One region of the Gordonia sp. McavH-238-E genome, then DNA from elsewhere that is predicted to be linked to it. Evidence: predicted binding sites of a transcription regulator. Region 1 holds the regulator's gene; each other region holds the start of a gene.

Region 1 (7,493 bases):
GCGCACTCGACGGCAGATCGTTCATCGCGACGATCTCGTCGATCACGATGTCGCGGGGCATCTCGGGCGCCACCCGGCCGGCGATCGTACTGAGGGAATCCCCGGCGCGCACGTGGACGACCTCTGCGCTCACCGCGGCGGGCGTCATCGAGTCCGAATAGTTCTGACCGACGACACCGAACACCCACACGACGAACGCGAGGCCGACGCCGGCGAGGACCGCGACGGCGGTGCGGCGACGGCGACGGAACACCGCCGCATCCGGACCGACCGGCCCGCGGCCCCGGGCACCCACCGCGGAGCCGCAGTGCGTGCCGCCGACGCGTGGCGTCAGTGGCGACCCGCCCACCGGACGGTTGCCTGCCGGCCGGTTGTCGACGGGCCGAGAACCGTCGGACAGCGGGGTCCGGGTCCGGATACGGTCGGCGCGGTCGGTGCGCGCCCGGACGGTGTCGGGACGCTCGGTACGGACGGGAGCGACGAGAGTGGCGGTGCGCATGGTGCCCTCCGGGTGTTCGGTGCGGGATCTTCGGGTGTTCGGGTGTCTGGCATCCGGTGTTCGAACTTCGATCAGATGTTCGATGCACTGATGTTCGAATTTGTAGCACGGCGCACCGACAAAGTCTCGCGACACATCGAACAAATGTTTGAGGTGGAGGTCGCACTCCGCTAGGCTCGGACGCGGCTGAACATCCCCACGGGCCATCTACCAGCACGTTCCGAAGACGAGAGGAACCGAACATGAGTGACACCGGCGATAGGCGCGGCCGAGCGCGGGGAGCCGACGACGAGGCCCCCATCGACGTCGCCGCCGCCGAGGCCTCACTCACCCCGCGCCAGCTCGGGGTCCTGGAAGTCATCCGCCGCTCGGTACGCGAGCGCGGTTACCCGCCGAGCATCCGCGAGATCGGCGACGAGGTCGGCCTGGCCTCGACATCGTCGGTCGCCCACCAGCTACGGACCCTCGAGCGCAAGGGTCTGCTCAAGCGGGATGCGAACCGGCCGCGTGCGGTCAACATCGCGCCGAGCGAATCGCCGTCGCCGGAGACCCCGCCGGCCGGCCGGCTGCCCGAGCCGACCTTCGTGCCGGTCCTCGGCCGGATCGCGGCCGGTGGCCCGATCCTGGCCGAGGAGGCGGTCGAGGACGTGTTCCCGCTTCCTCGCGAGCTGGTCGGCGAGGGCTCGCTCTTCTTGCTGCGCGTCGTGGGCGAGTCGATGATCGACGCCGCCATCTGCGACGGCGACTGGGTCGTCGTGCGGCAGCAGAACGTCGCCGACAACGGCGACATCGTCGCAGCGATGATCGACGGCGAGGCCACCGTGAAGACCTTCAAGCGTCAAGGCGCCAATGTGTGGCTGATGCCGCACAACGAGCTGTTCGATCCCATCCCGGGCAACGACGCCGTGATCCTCGGCAAGGTCGTCACCGTGATGCGGCGAGTCTGACCTCTCCCCCGACCGAACGGTCGAGCACCGCCGCGGCAGCTTCTCGCGCCGCGGCGGGGTCGGACGTGGCCAGCGCGGCGTCGGCGGCGGCGCGGCAGTCCTGCGCGGTCACCTCGCCGAGCCGAGCCCCCACCGCGGCGGCCGCGGCCGGCGCGCTGGACAGCGAGGTCACCCCGAGACCGACGAGCACGCAGGCGAGATTCGGATCGGCAGCCGCCTCACCGCACACCCCGACCGGCTTGCCCTGGCGGACACCCGCTGCGGCGACACCCGCGATCAGGCTGAGCACCGCGGGCTGCCACGGATCGGTCAATCCGGCGAGATCGGCCGACATCCGATCGGCCGCCATCGTGTACTGCGTCAGATCGTTGGTGCCGATCGACACGAAGTCCACCTCGGCGAGCACGGCCTCGGCCAGGATGGCGGCCGCGGGCACCTCGATCATGACCCCGGCGACCAGGCCCCGGCCGCGGACCTCCGCGGCGAAGGCGCGCGCCTCGGACGGCGAGGCGATCATCGGCGCCATGACCCACGGCGCGACGTCGGAACCCGACGCGGCGTGCGCGATCGCGTCGAGCTGGTGGGCTCGGATCTCGGGATGCGCCAGGGCGATTCGATCCCCACGGACACCGAGCGCGGGATTGGATTCGTCTGGGTGGGTCACGAACCTCAAGGGCTTGTCCGAGCCGGCGTCGAGGGTACGGATCACCACCTTCTGCCCGCCGAACGCGTCGAGGACCTCCCGGTAGATCGCGGCCTGTTCGTCCACCGACGGTTCGTCGGCGCGTTCGAGGAAGGCGAGTTCGGTGCGGAAGAGTCCGACGCCCTCGACCGGGTGCCCGGCGGCGGCCCGCGCCGACGATCCGTCGGCGACATTGGCGAGCACCGAGACGGCGATGCCGTCGGCGGTCTGCCCCGGACCCGTCCACCCGGCGACGAGCTCGGCGTGCCGACGATCCTCCTCGACTCGCGCCCGCGCCGTCTCCGCGTCAGGCTCCACCTCGACCCGGCCGGTCGTCCCATCGACGAGAACCGTTGTGCCGGGTCCGATCTCGGCGAGATCGGCCACGGCCACCACACACGGGATCCCCAGTTGCCGGGCGATGATCGCGGTGTGGCTGGTCGGCCCACCCAGCCGGGTGACGAGCGCGATCGTGGTCGTCGGGTCGAGACCGGCGGTGTCGGCGGGTGCGAGGTCGTCGGCGAGCAGCACCGAGGGCACCTGCGGTGTCGGCACGCCCGGTTCGGGTAGACCGAGCAGTTCGGCGAGCACGCGGTCGCGGACATCGTTCAGATCGGTGACCCGCTCGGCCATCAACCCGCCGAGTTTGGTGAACACCGCCGCGAACTGATCGGTCGCGGCGACGGCAGCGGCCTCGGCCGTGGCGCCCTTGGTGATGAGCGCGCTCGCGGCCCCGATCCACCCCCGGTCCTCGGCGAGTCCCGCGGTCGCCGCGAGCACCTCCGCGGTCACCCCGGTGTTCTGGGAGGCGCGCGTACGCAGTCGCGAGGCGACGGCGCCGGCCGCCGTGGCGAAGCGTGTCACCTCGTCGGCACGACGCTCCTCGGGGATCTCCACGCCGACGCCGAGCTTCTCCGGTGAGTGATCGGGTCGCTCGCCCGGCCACAGCGCGGGACCGTGGGCCAGTCCGCCGACCACCGGGGTCCCTGTCAGGATCTGCGCCATCGTCTTGCCTCTCACTCGACTACCGATGTGACCACCGTTACAAAAAGTGCTTGACTTGTCAACACAAACAGGCGTAAACACAATTACTACAACATGCAATCCCACACGCCTCAACAAGCGGGGTGGTCGGAACCGGAGATCGGAGCGGTGTGTACGCCGAGGAGAGACAACAGGCGATCGTCGACGAGGTGCGCGTCGCCGGGCGGGCGTCGGTGGCCGCGCTCGCCGAGAAGTTCGACGTCACGAGCGAGACCGTTCGTCGAGACCTCGCCGTCCTGGAGCGTGCCGGACATCTGCAGCGAGTCCACGGCGGTGCCGTGCGCGCCGAGGTCATGCGCGCCCTGGGCGAGCTCGGCATCGACGAGCGCGAGTCGAGCCAGATCGAACAGAAGACGGCGATCGGCCGGGCGGCGATCCGTTTCCTGCCGCCGGACGGCGGTTCCGTGCTCTTCGACGCCGGCACCACGACCTACCGCGCCGCCGAGGCGACCGCGCCCGATCGGAGGCTCACCCTGTTCACCAACAGCCTGCCCATCGCCGGCCTGCTGGCCGGCACCCACCCCGACGGGCTCCATGCGCTCGGCGGACGCGTCCGTGGTCTCACCCAGGCCACGGTGGGCGTCGAGACGGTGGACGCGCTCCGCCGCCTTCGGGTCACCACCGCGTTCCTCGGCACCAACGGTCTGAGCGAGTCCCATGGGCTGTCGACTCCCGATCCCGACGAGGCGGCGGTGAAAGCGGCGATGGTCGCGGCCGCGCAACGCGTCGTGGTCCTCGCCGACAGCTCGAAGATGGATCGCGAAGACCTCTCCTCCTTCGCCGGGATCGACGACGTCGACGTCCTCATCACCGACTCCGGGATAGACCCGGCCTTCTCGGCGGCACTGTCCGCGCGCGGCGTCGAGGTCGTGATCGCATGATCGTCACCGTCACCGCGAACCCCAGCCTCGATCGCACCCTCGAGCTCGGCGCACCGCTGGCACGCGGCGAGGTGCAGCGCGCCGGTACGGTCCGCACCGAACCCGGCGGCAAGGGCGTCAACGTGGCCCGCGTCGTCGCGGCCGCCGGCCTGTCCACCCGAGCCCTGCTCCCCGCGCGGACGGGCGACCCGCTGTGTACCGCACTCGACGAACTCGGACTCGCCTACGACGCGGTGCCCGTCGACGGCGAGGTCCGCTCCAACATCACGATCGCCGAGTCGGACGGCACGACCACCAAGATCAACGCTCCGGGTGTCGCGCTGACCGAGCGGGATCGCGATGCGCTCGTCGAACTCATCCGGGCGCACGCCGACTCCGCCCAGTGGGTCACCCTCTGCGGCTCCCTCCCGCCCGGCGTACCCGACAACTGGTACCGCGCGATCGCCGACGACCTGGTCCTGGCCGGGTGCCGCGTCGCGGTGGACACCTCCGGCGCCCCGCTCCGGGCGACCGTTGCCGGTCGCGTCGACCTGATCAAACCCAACGAGGACGAACTCGCCGAACTGACCGGCGCCGACCCGGCCACGCTGCGGGAAGCCTTGTCGCGCAACGACCTCGAACCCGTGGTCGAGGCCGCGACCACGATCGCGGAACAGATCGGCGGCAACGTCCTGGCCACACTCGGAGCAGCCGGCGCCGTCCTGGTCACCGCATCGGGCGTCTGGTCGGCGACACCCCCTCCGATCGTGCCGCGCAGCACCGTCGGCGCCGGCGACTCCTCGCTCGCCGGCTTCCTCATCGCCCAGAGCACGGGGGCCTCGCCCGCGGACTGCCTCCGGTCGGCGGTGGCCTACGGCGCCGCGGCCGCCTCGTTAGCGGGCACCCAGGCCCCGACTCCCGACCATCTCGACCTCCCCGGCGTCCGGGTGACCGAACTGTCGGGAGCCGCCCGCATGAGCTGACGCCACCTTCACGGACCCGCACCGCACATCCAGTACCACCCGTTGACCCCGTACCCCCTGTCACCGAAGGACATCCCATGACCGAGCAGATCATCACCGCCCAGACGGTGAGTCTCGACGTCGACGCCGGCGGCGATCCCGCCGCCGTCATCACCACGCTGGCCGACGCGCTCGCCGCGGCCGGCCGGACCACCGATCCCGCCGATCTCGCGCGGGCCGCGCTGGACCGGGAGGCCAAGTCCGCCACCGGGCTTCCCGGCGGCATCGCCATCCCGCACGCCCGGACCGCGTCGGTGACCACGGCCAGTCTCGCCATGGCGCGGCTGTCCCGGAAGGTCGACTTCGGCGCGCCGGACGGGCCGGCCGACCTGGTCTTCCTCATCGCCGCCCCCGAGGGGGGCGCCAGCGCGCACATGAAACTCCTCAGCTCCCTGGCCCGCTCACTCGTCCGGCCCGACTTCGTGGCCTCGCTCCGCGCGGCGGAGAACGAGGAGCGAGTGATCGAACTGGTCGACGAGGCCATCAACCCCGCACCCCCCGCCCCCGCCGCCCCGGCGGCCGTAGCGCCCGCAGCTGCAGCGGTGTCGACCGCGAAGCCCGAGAGCGCACCGGCCCAGAAGGACCCGGCCCCGACCGATCCGGCCCAGACCGCGGACTCGAAGCCGCGCATCGTGGCGATCACCGCGTGCCCCACCGGGATCGCCCACACCTACATGGCCGCCGATGCGCTCAAGTACGCAGCCGAGCGGGCCGGTGTCGAGTTCGCGGTGGAGACCCAGGGGTCCTCGGCCACCACCGCTTTCGACCCGGAGGTGATCGCCTCGGCCGATGCCGTCATCTTCGCCACCGACGTCGGGGTGAAGGGTCGCAACCGGTTCAGCGGCAAACCCGTCATCGCATCCGGGGTGAAACGGGCGATCAACGAACCCGACGCGATGATCGCCGAGGCGGTGGCCGCGGGGCGCAACCCGAACGCGGCGCGCGTCACCGGCGATGGGGCCGATGCCGAGTCCGCCGACACCGCAACGTCGGGCGTGGGCCTCGCGGGCCGCACGCGCCAGGCCCTGATGACCGGTGTCAGCTACATGATCCCGTTCGTCGCCGCCGGCGGACTGCTCATCGCACTCGGCTTCCTCCTCGCCGGTTACGAGGTCGCCAACACGACCCTCGACGACGGCGGCACCCTCAGCGACGGCGCGTTCATCGCCCTGAACAACAGTCTGTGGGACCTGCCGTCCGGTGGACTCCTGCAGTACCTGGGTGCGGTGAGCTTCGCGATCGGCTCGGGGGTGATGGGACTCGCGGTCCCGGTGCTCGCCGGCTACATCTCGTTCGCGATCGCCGACCGACCCGGTATCGCACCCGGTTTCGTGGCCGGCATCGTCTCGCTCGCGGTGGGCGCCAGCTTCATCGGCGCGTTGATCGGCGGCCTCATCGCCGGTGTGGTGTGCCTGTGGATCGCGCGGACCCCGGTGCCCCAGTGGGCGCGCGGCCTCATGCCGGTCGTGGTCATCCCGTTGTTCGGCAGCATGATCGTCGGCGGGTTGCTCTACATGGTGCTCGGCAAGCCGCTCGCCTGGCTGACCGAGCAGATGAACAGCGGCCTGGAGAGCATGTCCGGCGGATCGGCCATCGCCCTCGGGATCGTGCTCGGTCTGATGATGTGCTTCGACCTCGGCGGGCCGGTCAACAAGACCGCCTACCTGTTCGCCACCGCCGGGATCGCCGACGCCGCGACCGCAGGCACCGCGCAGTACCAGATCATGGCGGCCGTGATGTGCGCCGGCATGGTCCCGCCGCTGGCGCTCGCACTCGCCACCGTCCTGCGCCCCGGCCTGTTCACCGAGCCGGAGCGCGAGAACGGCAAGGCCGCATGGCTTCTCGGCGCGTCGTTCATCTCCGAGGGCGCCATCCCGTTCGCGGCGGTCGATCCCTTCCGCGTCATCCCCTCGATGATGGCCGGCGGCGCGCTCAGCGGCGCACTGATCATGGCGTTCGGCGTCGAACTCCGTGCTCCGCACGGCGGCATCTTCGTCTTCTTCGCGATGAACAACTGGGTGCTCTTCCTCGTCGCACTCGTCGCCGGTACCGTCTTGTCCGCCGTCCTGGTGATCGCGGCCAAGCAGGTCCATCGCAGTCGCGACGCCGTCGCGTTCGACGAACTCGAGGCGGTCGCCGCCTGACGCCTCGACGACGCGACCACCCGACCGCCCGACATCCGGGTCAGACCCCGGCACCGAATCGCACGACGACCGACCCCACCCGACATCCCAACCCACTCGAAGGAGTTCCCATGCCCAGCACCACCGCCACCGTCGGCTCCGCCGTCGGACTGCACGCCCGACCCGCCACGATCATCGCCGAGGCGGTCGCCGAGACCGGCAGCCCCGTGACGCTGGGTCTCGAGGGCGGCGATCCGGTCGACGCGGGATCGGCGCTGATGATCATGACGCTGGGGGCCGAGAAGGGGACCCGGGT
Region 2 (7,493 bases), on a different contig from region 1:
GGTGCGTTCCATCTCGAGCTGCTCCACCCGCCCGCGCTGCCCGATCAGGGTGAAGATCGGCGCGGGCGTCCAGGTGTTCCGCTCGAGTTCCGCGACGAGTCCGTTCGGGATCACCCGAGCCAGGTTCTCGGCGAGACCACCGCCGGTGATGTGCGCGAATGTGCGGACATCGGCCTCGGCGATCAGTGCCAGGCAGTCCCGGGCGTAGATCCGGGTCGGCTCGAGCAACTCCTCGCCGAGGGTGCGACCGAACTCCTCGACGTGGCCGAACAGATCCATGTGGCCCCACTCGAGCAGCACCTTGCGGGCGAGCGAGTACCCGTTGGAGTGCAATCCCGACGATCCCATGCCGATGACGACGTCACCGGCACGCACACGGTCGGGGGTGAGGACGTTGTCGGCCTCGACGACGCCCACCGCGGTGGCCGACATGTCGTAGTGGTTGTCCTGCATCAGGCCGGGGTGCTCGGCGGTCTCGCCGCCCAGGAGCGCGCAACCAGCCTCGACACATCCGTCGGCGATACCGGCGACGATCTGGGCCACCGTCTCGGGGACCACCTTGCCCACGGCGATGTAGTCCTGCAGGAACAGTGGTTCGGCGCCACAGACGACCAGGTCGTCGACGCACATGGCGACGAGATCGCGACCGACGGTGTCGTGCTTGTCGATCGCCTGTGCCACGGCCAGTTTGGTGCCGACGCCGTCGCTGGCGGCGGCCAGGACCGGCTCCCGGTAGTTGCCCTTCAGTGCGAACAGACCGGAGAAGCCACCGATCCCGCCGAGAACCTCCGGACGCGACGCACGCTTGGCATGGGGCGCAATGAGTTCCACAGCCCGCTCACCGGCGTCGATGTCGACTCCGGCCGCCGCATACGAGGCCGGTGTCGCGCTCCCGGCCGTCTCGTCGGCAGCAGCATCCCGCTCCGTCATCTCCGCAGCACTCCCGTTCCAAGAATCTCGGTCGAACGTTGTTTCCGGCGTGTTCGCCGACGGGTCATACGGTACCGGAGGGCAGATGGCGGGGAATCAGGGCCGCATGACCGCGCTGACGTTGTCGTTCGGCTTGGTCAGGGGGTCCACCGTCCGGTCGCCGGCGGCGCTGGCCAGCATCTGTTCGAGGACGGCCTTGCCCATCGACGTCTCCTTGGGCAGCTCGATCGGGTACTTGCCGTCGAAGCAGGCCGCACACAGGGCCGACGCGGCCTGACCGGTCGAGTTGATCATCTCGTCGATGCTGATGTACCCGAGCGAGTCGGCGCCGATGGCCTGCCGGACACCCTCGACCATGCCGGCCTCGGACTCCATGCCGTTGGCGATGAGCTCCGCGGGCGACGCGAAGTCGATACCGTAGAAACACGGCCACCGGACCGGGCTCGACGCGATGCGAACATGCACCTCGGCGGCCCCGGCCTCCCGCAGCATCCGGATGAGCGCGCGCTGGGTGTTGCCCCGCACGATGGAGTCGTCGACGACGACAAGCTTCTTGCCGCGGATGACCTCGCGCAACGGGTTGAGCTTGAGGCGGATGCCGAGTTGGCGGATCGTCTGCGACGGCTGGATGAAGGTCCGGCCGACGTAGGCGTTCTTCATCAGTCCCTGGCCATAGGGGATGCCCGATTCCTGGGCGAAACCGACGGCCGCCGGCACGCCGGACTCCGGTACCGGGATCACCAGGTCACCCTCGGCGGGGTGCTCCTTGGCGAGGCGTCGACCGATCTCCACGCGGGTCGAGTGGACCGAGCGCCCGTGGATCACCGAGTCCGGGCGGGCGAGATAGACGTATTCGAAGACGCAGCCGCTGGGTGTGGGCTCGGCGAAGCGGGAGCTGCGGACCCCGTCGGCGTCGATCGCCAGCAGCTCACCCGGCTCGATGTCCCGGACGAACGACGCACCGACGATGTCGAGGGCGGCGGTCTCCGACGCGACGACCCAGCCGCGATCGAGACGGCCGAGCGACAGCGGACGCACCCCGTGCGGGTCGCGGGCGGCGTAGAGCGTGTGCTCGTCCATGAAGGTCAGGCAGAAGGCGCCCTTGAGCGTCGGCAGCAGTTCCATGGCAGCCTGCTCGATGGAGCTGTCGGCGGCGCCGTGCGCGAGCAGCGCCCCCACGACATCGGAGTCCGACGTGGCCGCCGAGCTCTTGATCCCCTGCTCACGCGCACGAGCCGCGAGGTCCGCGGTGTTGACCAGATTGCCGTTGTGGCCCAGCGCGACGCCGGTGCCGGCGTCGGTGGTGCGGAAGATCGGCTGGGAATTCTCCCAGGTGGTCGACCCGGTCGTGGAGTACCGGCAGTGGCCGATCGCCACGTGGCCGCTCATCGCACCGAGGGTCTGCTCGTCGAAGACCTGGCTGACCAGTCCGAGGTCCTTGAAGACCACCACCTGACTGCCGTCGCCGACCGCGATACCGGCGGCCTCCTGGCCGCGATGCTGCAGGGCGTAGAGCCCGTAATAGCTCAGTTTGGCGACGTCCTCACCGGGCGCCCAGACCCCGAATACACCGCATTCCTCACGCGGTTCGTTCTCGGGTTCGTCCAGCGGAGCCGGGTTGACCGCGCCCGCGCCGCGAGCGGAGCACCCGCCCGCCGGCGTCGTGGGAGCGAGCAGGTTCATGTTGGCGATCGAATGATCAGGCATCGACTAGCTCCCTGGGGCTGCGGATCGGTCAGTCGAGTGGGCTGGGAGACATCACGGAGTTTACGGGTCCGTCGGCTCCCGATGCGAATCTTGCAGCAGTGTGGACCGGCGGGTCATTCCTCGACACCGGCGTCGAGTGACGGATCACACTCCGGCTCACCGGTCGCCCGACGCTCCGATCGGGACCAGTGGGAGCAGGTCGGCGACCAGGCCGGCGCGGTGTCCGGAGGCGTCGATGTCGCCCGCGGCGAGCGCGTCGTCGTAGGACAGGACGCCCGCGACGAGCAGCAGCCAGGTCCGCGGCGACATCTCGACGACGTTCGGCGGCGTCCCGCGGGTGTGGCGGGGACCCTCGATGCACTGCACCGCGACGAACGGGGGCACCCGGACCTCGACCGAGTTCCCGGGCGCCAGTTGTTCGAGCGTCCGGGCCGACTGTCGGACGGCGTCGGCGAGGGCGGCTCGTCCCGGCGGCGGCGCGGTCGGGTCGACGAGCCAGTCCGAGACGGCCAGCACTGCGGCTCGGACCTCTGCTGGATCCACTCTCCTGCGTGGCGGCACCCGGCCATTCTCCCAACAGGGTTCGGGGCGGCCCGGATCGGGCAGTATTGACCGCATGGGAGCCGAGGTGTCCAAGCAGCAGTTCACCGGCGAGGACCGGGTTCGTTTCCGGCGTCAGGTGGGGCGCGGGACGGAAGCGATCGCCCGGATGCTCGCCGACGGGTTGTTCACCGACCAGGGGCGTCCGCCGAAGCCGCTGCTCGGCATGGAGGTCGAGCTGAACCTCGTCGACGAGGACATGCGACCGGCGATGGCCAACGCCGCCGTCCTCGAGGCGATCGCCGATCCCGACTACCAGACCGAACTCGGTCAGTTCAACATCGAGATCAACGTCTCGCCGCGACCGTTCACCACCGACGACACGATCTCACTCGAACAGGCGCTCCGCACGTCGCTCAACCGGGCTGAACAGCGGGCCGCGCAGACCTCGAGCCACCTCGTGATGATCGGCATGCTCCCGACGCTGAGGTCCGAACACTTCGCCCATCACTGGATCTCGGCGAACCCACGGTACGACCTGCTGAACGAGCAGATCTTCGCCGCGCGGGGCGAGGACCTCGAGATCGACATCACCGGCGTACCGCTGACCGACGCCCACCACACCGAACATCTGCGCACCTCGACCGACTCGATCCTGCCCGAGGCCGCCTGCACATCCCTCCAGCTGCACCTCCGGGTGGCGCCGGAAGACTTTGCCGCGCATTGGAATGCGGCCCAGGCCATCGCCGGTGTGCAGGTCGCACTGGCCGGCAACTCGCCGTTCCTCGCCGAGACCGCGCTGTGGCACGAGAGCCGCATCCCGGTCTTCGAGCAGGCCACCGACACCCGGCCGCTGGAGCTGAAGAACCAAGGCGTGCGGCCTCGAGTGTGGTTCGGGGAGCGATGGATCAACACGATCTTCGACCTCTTCGAGGAGAACACCCGCTACTTCCCCGCCCTCCTCCCGGTCTCCACCGACACCGATCCGCTCGCCGAACTCGACGACGGACGCATCCCGACCCTCGACGAGCTGCGCCTGCACAACGGGACCGTGTACCGCTGGAACCGGCCGGTCTACGACATCCACGAGGGCCAGGCCCACCTCCGCGTCGAGAACCGCGTGCTGCCCGCCGGCCCGACGGTCGTCGACACGATGGCCAATGCCGCCTTCTACTACGGTGTCGTCCGCGGTCTCGTCGAGTCCGACCGCCCGCTGTGGTCGCGGATGTCGTTCAATGCCGCCGCCGAGAACCTGCAGTCCGGCGCACGCGCCGGGATGGAGTCCCAGTTGTACTGGCCCGACGTCGGCTGGGTCCGGCCCGACGAACTCGTTCTCCGCCGGCTCCTCGTGCTCGCCGAGGACGGACTGCGCCGGTTCGGGGTCTCCGACAAGGCCCGCAAGCGCTACCTCTCGGTCATCGAGGGCCGCTGCATCTCTCGTCAGACCGGGTCGGTCTGGCAACGCCAGGCCGTGGCGGCCCGCGAACGCGCGGGCGAGAGCCGGGCGCAGGCCTTGCAGGGAATGCTGCGCGACTACGTGACCCAGATGCACGAGGGCGAGCCGGTACACACCTGGGAGGTCTGAGACCCGGCCGTCGACCCGTGGCGACGGAGCTGCTTTAATGGAAACAATTCCCATTAAGGAGGCTCCGTTGAAGGTCCGTGCATCCATCCGTTCGTTGAAGAACCAGCCCGGCTCGCAGGTGGTCAAGCGCAAGGGACGCATCTACGTGATCAACAAGGGCAACCCCAGATTCAAGGCGCGCCAGGGTTGATGGCCGGCGCGGAGGGCGACGTTCCGCCGCGGGGACTTCCGCCCAGTCCGCGCGAGAAGGTTGTCACACCGGTCCCCGCGCATCAGCATGCTCGGCATGACCATCCCCGAACGCTACGCCGACCCCGAAGCCACCCTCGACGTGGTCAGCGAGGTCCTCGGCGTTCAGCTGGCGCACCGTTCGGTCCGTCGGTTCCTGCCGGATCCCGTCGATGATGCCCGGCTCCACGCCATCGTCGCGGCGGCACAGTCGGCCCCGACATCGTCGAACCTGCAGGCGTGGAGCGTGATCGCGGTGCGAGATCCGGATCGCAAGCGCCGGTTGTCGATGCTGGCCAGCAACCAGGGGTTCATCGACGACGCGCCGCTGTTCCTGGTCTGGGTCGCCGATCTCGGCCGTGCCCGGCGCCTCGCTACGCGCCGGGCAGTGCCGCTCGATGCGACCGACTATCTGGAATCCACGATCATCGGGTTCGTCGACACCGCACTCGCCGCCCAGAACGCGGTCGTCGCCGCCGAATCATTGGGCCTCGGCACGGTGTTCGTCGGCGCAATCCGTAATCACCCCCTAGAGGTGGCCGACGAGCTGAGATTGCCCGACCATGCGATCGCAACCTTCGGGTTGGCGATCGGCCGACCCGACCCCACCGAGCCTGCGGGCGTCAAACCCCGCCTCCCCCAAGCCGCCGTTCTCCACCGCGAGACCTACGACGCCGCGGCCGCGGACTCGCACGTCGATGCCTACGACGGGACACTGACCGGATACAACAGCCGGCATGGCCTCGACGGCGACTGGAGCACAAGGGTTCTCGCCCGGCTCGCCGGCGCAGAGTCGTTGCACGGTCGGGAGAACCTACGTGCCCAATTAGAAGCGCGCGGGCTGCCGTCGTGGTGACGACGCCCCGTTGACTGCAACGACGATGTTCGTTGTTCCGCTAGGTTATATCTGTTGCCACCGACAAGCTCCCTTCACCATCACAAGAGGCCATACAGATTGCTGGACAGCGCTTTTCGCAACCAGATGCGCCGAGATCGTGTACACTCGAACGTACATTCGCAGCAACGGCTCCCGGGGGAGGTGACCGTCATGGCCGACACGACACACGTCGACGACGATTCGGCGGCGCCGCAACCGCGTGCCGTCGAGCTGGTGGCCGAGCTGCATGCGATTCTCGACAAATTGCAGACTGTGGACCTGTCGCCGTGTACCGATGCCGAGTTGACTGACTTGGCAGCCGATACCGAACGTGCCATCGCACGGTTGACCGTCGCGGGTGACCGGCAGATCGATCAAGTCGAAGCCCGCGACCTCCCCCGCAAGACCGGCTGCCGCACGCTCATGCAGTTCATGACCCACCGGCTGCGAGTCTCCAACCCAATGCGCCGCCGCAAGCAGATGGACGCCACCGCCACCCGCACCAGCCTCGGCGGTGACATCTTGGAGCCCGAACACCCTTGCCTGGCTGAGGCATTCGCGCGAGGCGCCGTCGGCACCGCACACGTCCAAGCCGCCCTCGACGTCCTCGACCGCATCCCGAACGCTGTCGACCACGACGTGAAAGTCGCTGCGGAACGTCAGATGGCCGAGATCGCCGCCGACCACACACCCGCCGACATCACCCAATTGGGCGCGCGCTTGTTGGCCCATCTCGACCCGGACGGCACCCTGTCCGACGACACCGACCAGAAACGGCGCCGCGGCGTGTGGATCGGGCGGCAACGCGCCGACGGCACCGCCACCATCTCCGGCACCCTCAGTCCTGAACTGAATGCCCGACTGACGATGATGTTCGCCGTCTGGGGCAAACCCGGACTCAACAACCCCGACGACCCCGCCTCGCCGTCCGGACCGGCCGGCACCGCCGACCCCGACGCCCTCGCGCTCGCCGCCGATCGTGACGGCCGCACCCTCGCCCAGACGAATCACGATGCGCTCGACGCCGCCCTGGCTGCGGGTTTCGCCGACGGCACGCTCGGAACCTCGCACCGCGGCCTGCCCGTGCAATTGATCATCAAAGCCGACCTCAATGATCTGATCCGTGAAGCCGGGCTCGCCACCACCGCCACCGGCACCCTGCTGCCCATCCCCGACCTGATCGCGATGGCCGGCGACATGCAACCGTGGCTCGCGATCTTCAAAGACGCCACCGCCGTGCCGCTGTACTTCGGTAGGGGGAAACGTCTGGCCACCCGCGAACAACGCCTCGTCTCCTTCGCCCGCCCCGACGGGGAAGTGTGCTCGGCGCCCGGGTGCGATCAACCCGCCACCCACGTCGAACTCCACCACGCCCAGAAAGACTGGGCCAAAGGTGGTCTCACCGACATCGACGACCTCGCACCCGCCTGCCCCCGACACAACCGAATGGTCGGCGACCAGCCCGGGCAGTACGCCACCCGCATCGAACGGTCCGGACCCGACGAAGGCCGCTGCCTCTGGCGGCTCAACACCGAACCCGGCGCGCCACCCAACCCCGAACACATCAACCGCCGGCCCGACATACCCCGGCGGTTCACCACCCACCTGAACACAGTGCGCAACGAG
Region 3 (7,493 bases), on a different contig from region 1:
GTCCGGCGCCGGGAGTCGACGACGGCGCGTCGGGTCGCTCGGGCACCTGTCGGTAGTCGGTCACCGAGACCTGCCCGGCCATCGACTCGGGGAGATCGAACTGCGGTGTCCCGCGCGGATTGTCCGGGGTGGTCGCGACGACCACGCTCCCCGAGTAGCGATCACCGACCGTCGTCGACCGCTCGAGACAACCGGCCATCAACGGGGACAGGGCGACGAGGGCGACGGCCACCGCGGACGGCAGCAGGCGCCGGGCCCGACGGGGTTCGGCTGGGCGGGACTCGGGCGCACCCGGTACGGGATTCGACGAACGCACGGTGCTCATCGTGCCAGACCTCGACGGAAGCGCGGGGCACCCATCGTGCCGCGCCGCGTCGGGTCTCCCGGCCACCCCGATGTCGAACCACCCGGCCCGGACACCGCCCACCGGCCCACGGCGGCAGATCGCGGTCGGCGGTCGCCCCGAGGGTTCTTGTCCAGGGCGCTTCTCGGGTCGGACGGTCGGTGAGTCAGGATCGGCGGCCGAACCCCCGGCGCCCGCGCCGCAGAGCCGACTGGGCGGCGATGTACCCGCTGGCGCCGGTGACACCCCCACCGGGGTGTGTCGACGCGCCGGCGAGGAGCAGCCCGTCGGCGCCGGGCACCCGGTGGCCCGCGAGGTCGGGGGTCGGGCGCCACATGAACATCTGGTCGATGGACATCTCGACGTGCATGATGTTGCCGCCGATCAGACCCAGCTCGTCGGCGAGGTCCCGCGGTGTCTGGATGTACCGGTGTGCGATCGACTCGGCGAATCCGGGTGCATGGCGGTCGACCTCGTCGCAGACGGCCTTCGCGGCCCGGTCGGCCGCGGCGGGCCAGTCGCCCTCGGCCAGCCGGTACGGATGCCACTGCGCCCACAGGTTGATGACGGAACGGCCCGGCGGAGCGAGTGTCGGATCGATCGCCGAGTAGCTCATCGCGACCACGGCGGGACGCGGCGGGAGCTCGCCCACCGACGCCGCGGCGTGGGCCCGGGTGAGGTGGGCGCGGTCGGTGACGAGCAGTCCGAGAGCCGAATGGACACCGTGCTCGGGCAGGTCGTCCGGCAGATCCCGGTAGGCGGGCAGACTCGTCGTCCCCAGCCGTACCGCCATACCGATCCCGCTGCCGACGACGATGGCGCGTCGCCACCGGTCGATGGTGCCGGCGTCGTAGCCGCCGGCGGCGAGGAGATCCAGCGTCGTCAGCACGTGGCAGGCGCTGATGATGGTGCCGGCACAGCGGGTTTCGCCGCTGCGGGTGAGTACTTGCCAGTGGTCGCCGCAGCGCCCGATGGAGACCGCGGGGTCGCCGCACGAGACGATGCCGCCATCGTGGTCGATCCGGTGTACGAGTGCGTCGGTGAGGGCACCGCTGCCCCCGATCGCGCGGCCGGGTGGAATCCGGTGCATGAGTGCGGCGAAGCCGACCATCGGTGCGGTCCCCGGTGCACTCATCGGCGGCCCGGACTGCGCGCCGAACCACGCGAGTCCGGCCTTGAGCTGTTCGGAGTCGAAGTACTCGTCGAGAAGCGAGTCGCCCGAGGCCATCAACTCGGCGGTGAGGTTCAGCACCCGGCCGCCCCGCCGGCCGAGGAATCCGGTGCGCGCCGTGGTCGCGGTGTCGCCGAGCCCGCCGAAGGCCCGGCCGAACCGACCCATCGTCGCCGGTTGGTAGAACGCATCCATGACCGCGCGGGCACGTGGTGTCCACGTGGCGACGAATCGGCGGTAGGCGGCGGCATCGGCTGCACCACAGGCATTCTCGATCGACGCGCAGGTCGCGTCGAGGTCGGTGCGGAAGACGATCGGCGGGGCCGTCCCGGTCGCCGGGACGAAGGCCCACGGATCGCAGTCGACGTACCGCAGACCGTGTGCGGCCAGCTCGAGGTCGTCGAGGACGGGGGAGTGACGGATCATCAGGTGCGACGACGACCCGCGGTCGACCCGGTGCCCGGGGAACCGTTCGACGGTCGAGACGGCGCCGCCGGGGATCTCGTCCCGCTCGAGGACCTCCACCTCCCGTCCGGCCTGTGCCAGATAGGCCGCGGCGATCAGCCCGTTGTGGCCCCCGCCGATGATGACGGCGTCGCGCCGGGTTCCGTGCATGTCAGCTCCCGGCTTCGGCGCGCCGGGCCGCGGTCGGCGGTTGTAGTTCGAGGGGGAGCGGCCGTCCGAGGAAGGCGAACGGACGGGGGTCGCCGGTGAAGGTGAAATGACGCAGGACGTCGGTGAAGCCCATCCGCCGGTACAGCGACCAGGCCCGGTTGTCCTCGGCAGGGATCTCCGGGGTCGAGAGGAGTACGTGACGTTCGGGCCGGTCGGCGAGGAGTCGCGCGAGCAGCCACTGGCCGATTCCTCGTCCCTGGGCGGTGGGGTGCACGTGCAATTCGGTGAGTTCGAAGTAGTCGCGGGCGATCGCCTCGATCGTCTCGGGCGGCCGGCCGGTCTGACGGAGTCCGAGTCGCAGCTGCTGGTTCCACCATTGGCCGGTCGCGCCCGTGTATCCGTAGGCGATGCCGACCAGCAGGTCGTCGGGCCCGATGCCGACCGGCGGACCCACCCGACGGCGCGCGGCAGGCATGGTCCGCGCCTCGTAGGGACTCACGGTCTCGACCGCTCCCACTGCGCGCCATCCGGGCCGGCCGATGTGCTCACGCCAGAGCCCGGCGCGGTGGATCTCGGTACCGCGCGGATAGTTCATCGCGGTCACGTAGATCTCCAGTGCGGGCTCGAGCCAGGCCCGGGCGTCCTGGCCGGTCAGGCTCACCAGGCGGATCGTCAACGGACTCCCGTTCTCCTCGTCGTCGTTCTTTGTGTAGTCGTTCTCTGCGTCGTCGGTGTCTGCGTCGTCGTCGGCCGCGTATGAGTCGCTCGGCATCACCGACGGCGCACCGCCCTCTGGGGTGGATACCGGCGCCGGACACTTCCGGGAATTGTCCTATCGATGATGCACACTCGGCAGGAATCGGGTCGCGGGTGGTGGCGTTGTACAGGCCGGCGGTGGGTTCGGGTCACAGATGTCTTGAACACCGACGCTGGGCTAGCTATATTGAACGTGTCGAACGGATGTTCGATGAATGTGCCTCCGCAAGCTGTTCGCGTTCATCCACGACACGGTCCGGCGGCGGACGAGGGAAGCGTCTGCCGCCGGACACAACGACCACACGCACGAGGAGGAGGACGGCATGGCCAGGAGTCGCAGCGCCACAGCTCTCACCCACGGGGCACCCGTCGATCCGGTGATGGTCGGCCGCGCCCGCGATCTCCTCGAGCGCGCACACCTGCTCCTCGACAACGCTGACGGCGTCGACGACGGCGCCGAACGTTTTCGACAGCTGTATCTGGTCGCCCTCCGCGCATCGGGTGCGGCCCTGGCCGTCCACGAGCCGATCGGCACGGTCCGGCGCAGGACGTCGACCTCGAACGCGTGGACACGCATCGGCATGGTCGCACCTGAGCTGGCGCCCATCGCCGCGCGGTTCGCGGCGCTCTCGCCGGTCCGGATGAAGATCGAGTCCGGCATCATCCGCACGGTCGACCCCGACAGCGTGGCCGGAATGCGTCTGCTCGTCCTCGATTTCCTGCGCCAGGTCGAGACGATGGTCATCGCCTACGAGCAAGGAAAACTCGGTTTCGAGGCCCCTCAGATCGGCGCGACAGCGTGAATCGGGCCACACTTTGCCGTATCTCGCACCGGCCGGTCATCCGCAACGGCGAGTAATGGTGGTCGCGGTCGGTTTCACCTCGTATCATGGGACGATATAGGCGCAGACGCCTTTCCGGTCGCGGGTGACCTTCGTCGGCGTCGCGGATCAGTGAGAAGGAGGGTCGGTGCCACTTTCGGAGCACGAGCAACGCATGCTCGAACAAATCGAGAGCGCGCTGTACGCGGAAGACCCCAAGTTTGCGTCCAGTGTCAAGCGTCGGCGTCTGGGGAGGTCGAGCGGTCGTCGTCGCTTGCAGGCGGCGGCGATCTTCGTCGTCGGCCTGGTGATGCTGGTCGGTGGACTCATCGTCGACATCAGTATCGGCGGATTCCCGATAGTGAGCCTGCTGGGCTTCCTGGTGATGTTCGGGGCCGGTCTCTTCGCTCTCTGGGGAGACAGCAGCGGCACCGCCGAGTCCGGTTCGTCGGCGCCCAGGGCCGGCAAGAAGCAATCCGGGTCGTCCGGCGGCAAGCGCAAGCTGTCCGAACGTATGGAGGAGCGATTCAATCGCCGGTTCGAGCAAGAGTGATCCGCTGATCGCGACTCCGCGTTCGTCGATCGGCTGACCGACCCCGCGACACAACTGCATAGCGAGAGCCGCGTGCCTTCGGGCACGCGGCTCTTTTCGTGCTGCCGTTCGCCTCCTGTGAGTTCCGAAACACTGCGTGACGCTCAGTCGACGGGATCGGACGCACGGTCGACGAGATTGGACGCCCAGTCGGCGGTGTCCCCACTTCACCCCACCGGCGATCCCCAGTTCCCCCCACCTAGGCGCCCCACTACGCCCCACCCATCGGTTTCGCCCGGTCATTCAAGCCTCTCTGGCAACACAAAGCACCTCTTGTCACGCCGCTCGCGTCGAGATTTCTTCTCGCGACGCGCCGAGGCAGGCTTCGCCACACTCGAATCAATGTCTCTGAACTGCATATTTGCTGAGGTGGGGTGAATCAGGGGGCGTATGGGGTGGAAAGTGGTGGAAAGTGGGGTACTGTGGCATCACCGGGTGAGGCGCAGGACGGCGCGGAATCTGGTGGGCAGGAGGTGTCGACGTGTCCGTGCGATTCGTCGGTACCTACACGCCCAAGTTGGACGACAAGGGGCGGCTCACGCTGCCCGCCAAGTTCCGCGACGCACTGGCAGGAGGGGTAGTGGTCACCAAAGGCCAAGATCACAGCTTGTCGGTGTACCGGACCGAGGAGTTCGATGCGATCGCCGCTCGGATCGTCGAGGCATCTCGAAACGATCCCGATCTGCGTGCCTTCCAGCGAACCTTCTTCGCCGGTTCGGAAGAACAACGACCAGATGGTCAGGGCAGGATCAGCCTGTCCGCCGACCATCGTGTCTACGCGGGGCTGACGAAAGAGTGCGTGGTGTTCGGCAGTTTCGACCACCTCGAGATCTGGGACTCGGCCGCGTGGAACGAGTACCAGACCAGCCACGAGGAGAACTTCTCGGCCGCCAACTCCGCGGCCCTGAACGCGGTGCTGTAGCCGGGCCACCCAGGCCCGGCGACCGACCAAGAGACAGACCGAAGAGACAGCAACCGATGGGCGAGTTCGGTGCCCAGAGGCTTCGGGTGGCACGAGGCCTCGGCCCGGTCGCGACCCTGGCGTACTTCCCCAACGCCAGGTGCGTGATCGGGTCGGGACCCCGCTCCATCCGACCGCCTGCTCTCGCCGACCAGAAGCAACCGCCCACCGCCGATACCGCACACATGCCGATGGGGGGTCTTCATCATGGTCGATGCAGGTGACGAACCTCGCCGTTCCGGCGAGTACGGACACGTACCGGTGATGGGTACTCGGATCGTCGAACTACTCGCCCCCGCACTGGATTCCGATGAACCACGGGTCTTTCTCGACGCCACGCTCGGCGCCGGCGGGCACAGCCAACTCATCCTCGAGTCGTTCCCGAACGCCAGGGTGGTCGGCATCGATCGAGATGCGTCCGCCCTCGAGATCGCCCGCGCACGCCTGGCTTCGTACGCCGACCGGATCTCCCTGCACCAGGCCACGTTTCACCAGATCCGTGAGGTGATGGACGCGGCGGGCGAATCGGCGCTCGACGCCGCGCTGTTCGATCTCGGTGTGTCCTCGATGCAGCTGGATCAGGCGGGGCGCGGGTTCGCCTACGCGGTGGACGCGCCGCTGGACATGCGGATGAATGCCGACGATCCGCTCACCGCCGCTGACGTGCTCAACACGTATTCGCACGGTGAATTGGCCCGCGTGCTCTCCGATTACGGCGAGGAACGATTCGCCGGACGGATCGCGTCGGCGGTTCTCCGCGAGCGGGACAAGCAGCCGTTCACGACCAGCGCACGTCTCGTCGAACTGCTCTACGACGCGATCCCCGCGGCCACCAGGCGGACCGGCGGGCACCCGGCGAAGCGGACCTTTCAGGCACTGCGCATCGAGGTCAACCACGAATTGGACGTCCTGCGTGAGGCATTGCCCGCGGCGCTGGACTCACTCGTGGTCGGTGGCCGGGTCGCGGTGATGAGTTATCAATCGTTGGAGGACCGGATCGTCAAGCGCGAGTTCGCCACGCGCACGACGTCGACCTCGCCTCCCGGGCTTCCCGTCGAATTGCCCGGCACTGCACCGGATTTCCGTCTCATCACCCGCGGGGCCGAGCGTCCGGACGACACCGAACTGGCCACCAACCCGCGCTCGGCACCGGTTCGTGTCCGCGCGATCGAACGAGTCGAGAAGAAGGGCTGAGCATGACCATCCTGCACGAGGCCCCGTCGCGTGCCGCCGACGACGACCGCGACTCTCGACGGTCCCGCCGGACCCGCATCGAGTCCGAACGGGCGACACGGTCGCGCGCCGCCCAGCGCGCACTCGACCGACGCCATCGCCGGACCGCAGCAGGTCGTGCCGCGCCGACGCGTCGCACCGGCGGTGGACTGTCGATGACCGGGGTGTCCCTGCGAGAACGACTGCAGCACACCCCGTTCGTCGTGCCGGTCATCGCGCTGCTGGTACTCGGGCTGGGGCTCAGCCTGTGGCTGTCGACCAAAGCGGCACAGGACTCCTACAAGCTGGGCATCGAGCGGACACAGAACCAGTCCCTCATCGATCAGCGGGACGCACTCAAGCGCACCTATGAATCCGGCAACTCGGCGCCCGAATTGTCCGACAAGGCAGCACGTCTCGGGATGATCCCGGCCGACAACCCGGCACGCATGATCGTCGACGACCCGCGTCGTCCCCGAGTGGTGGGCAAGCCGGAGCCTGCCTCCGGCCGTCCGATGGGGAGTCTGAATCCGGACACCGCACCGGATCCCGCGGACTCGGTCGACCCGAGCCAGGTCGACGACTCGATCGGGCTGGGTGGGCGGTCGGGGTCGGCGGGCTCCGAGGCGGGCCGCACGACCACCCCTCAGCCCACTCCGTCGCCATCGGCTGCCGGTCAACCGACCACACCCTCGCAATCCGCACCCTCGCAATCCGCCCCGTCGCAGACCGCCCCGCCGGGTGCGAATCCGCTGCCGTCCGGGACGAATCCGGTGCCGTCCGGAACGAGTGCGGTTCCGCCGGCCGCACCGTCGACACCGACCCCGGCGCCGAATGTGGTGCCGAGCCCGTGAGTCATCGGTGTCCCGGCCCGCAACGTGGGCTGGGTCTCCGGCGTCATCTCCAACCCGCCGGGATCAAATCCGGTGTAACGACGTTGAAGCGGTGAACAATTGACGACCATGACACGTGCGACCTTCGAGCGGCTCGGCGCCGGGCCGTCACGACCGGGACGTCGCCCC

Evidence for each region. Region 1 encodes LexA, which represses DNA repair genes until DNA is damaged. Its sites were predicted from a motif close to CGAACANNTGTTCG; they were not measured.
Region 2: a site for LexA is predicted at 5,995-6,008, ahead of MHN80_RS05530 (HNH endonuclease signature motif containing protein). Genes of this name have one in related genera too.
Region 3: a site for LexA is predicted at 3,083-3,096, ahead of MHN80_RS09105 (SAV_6107 family HEPN domain-containing protein). Genes of this name have one in related genera too.

Annotation. Positions count from the first base shown of each region.
Region 1 covers NZ_JAKRFE010000015.1:57,310-64,802, reverse strand. Annotated here, with positions in the region: gene MHN80_RS20635 (LysM peptidoglycan-binding domain-containing protein) at 1-499, opposite strand, end outside; gene lexA (transcriptional repressor LexA) at 742-1,446, shown strand; gene MHN80_RS20625 (phosphoenolpyruvate--protein phosphotransferase) at 1,424-3,133, opposite strand; gene MHN80_RS20620 (DeoR/GlpR family DNA-binding transcription regulator) at 3,283-4,053, shown strand; gene pfkB (1-phosphofructokinase) at 4,050-5,015, shown strand; gene MHN80_RS20610 (fructose-specific PTS transporter subunit EIIC) at 5,093-7,198, shown strand; gene MHN80_RS20605 (HPr family phosphocarrier protein) at 7,309-7,493, shown strand, end outside.
Region 2 covers NZ_JAKRFE010000003.1:267,379-274,871, forward strand. Annotated here, with positions in the region: gene purM (phosphoribosylformylglycinamidine cyclo-ligase) at 1-930, opposite strand, end outside; gene purF (amidophosphoribosyltransferase) at 1,027-2,637, opposite strand; gene MHN80_RS05510 (sterol carrier family protein) at 2,794-3,198, opposite strand; gene MHN80_RS05515 (hypothetical protein) at 3,254-4,762, shown strand; gene ykgO (type B 50S ribosomal protein L36) at 4,830-4,952, shown strand; gene MHN80_RS05525 (NADPH-dependent oxidoreductase) at 5,049-5,846, shown strand; gene MHN80_RS05530 (HNH endonuclease signature motif containing protein) at 6,039-7,493, shown strand, end outside.
Region 3 covers NZ_JAKRFE010000005.1:224,435-231,927, reverse strand. Annotated here, with positions in the region: gene MHN80_RS09120 (DUF3153 domain-containing protein) at 1-325, opposite strand, end outside; gene MHN80_RS09115 (NAD(P)/FAD-dependent oxidoreductase) at 510-2,129, opposite strand; gene MHN80_RS09110 (N-acetyltransferase) at 2,131-2,805, opposite strand; gene MHN80_RS09105 (SAV_6107 family HEPN domain-containing protein) at 3,209-3,688, shown strand; gene MHN80_RS09100 (DUF3040 domain-containing protein) at 3,855-4,259, shown strand; gene mraZ (division/cell wall cluster transcriptional repressor MraZ) at 4,780-5,220, shown strand; gene rsmH (16S rRNA (cytosine(1402)-N(4))-methyltransferase RsmH) at 5,467-6,453, shown strand; gene MHN80_RS09085 (hypothetical protein) at 6,456-7,325, shown strand; gene MHN80_RS09080 (penicillin-binding protein 2) at 7,434-7,493, shown strand, end outside.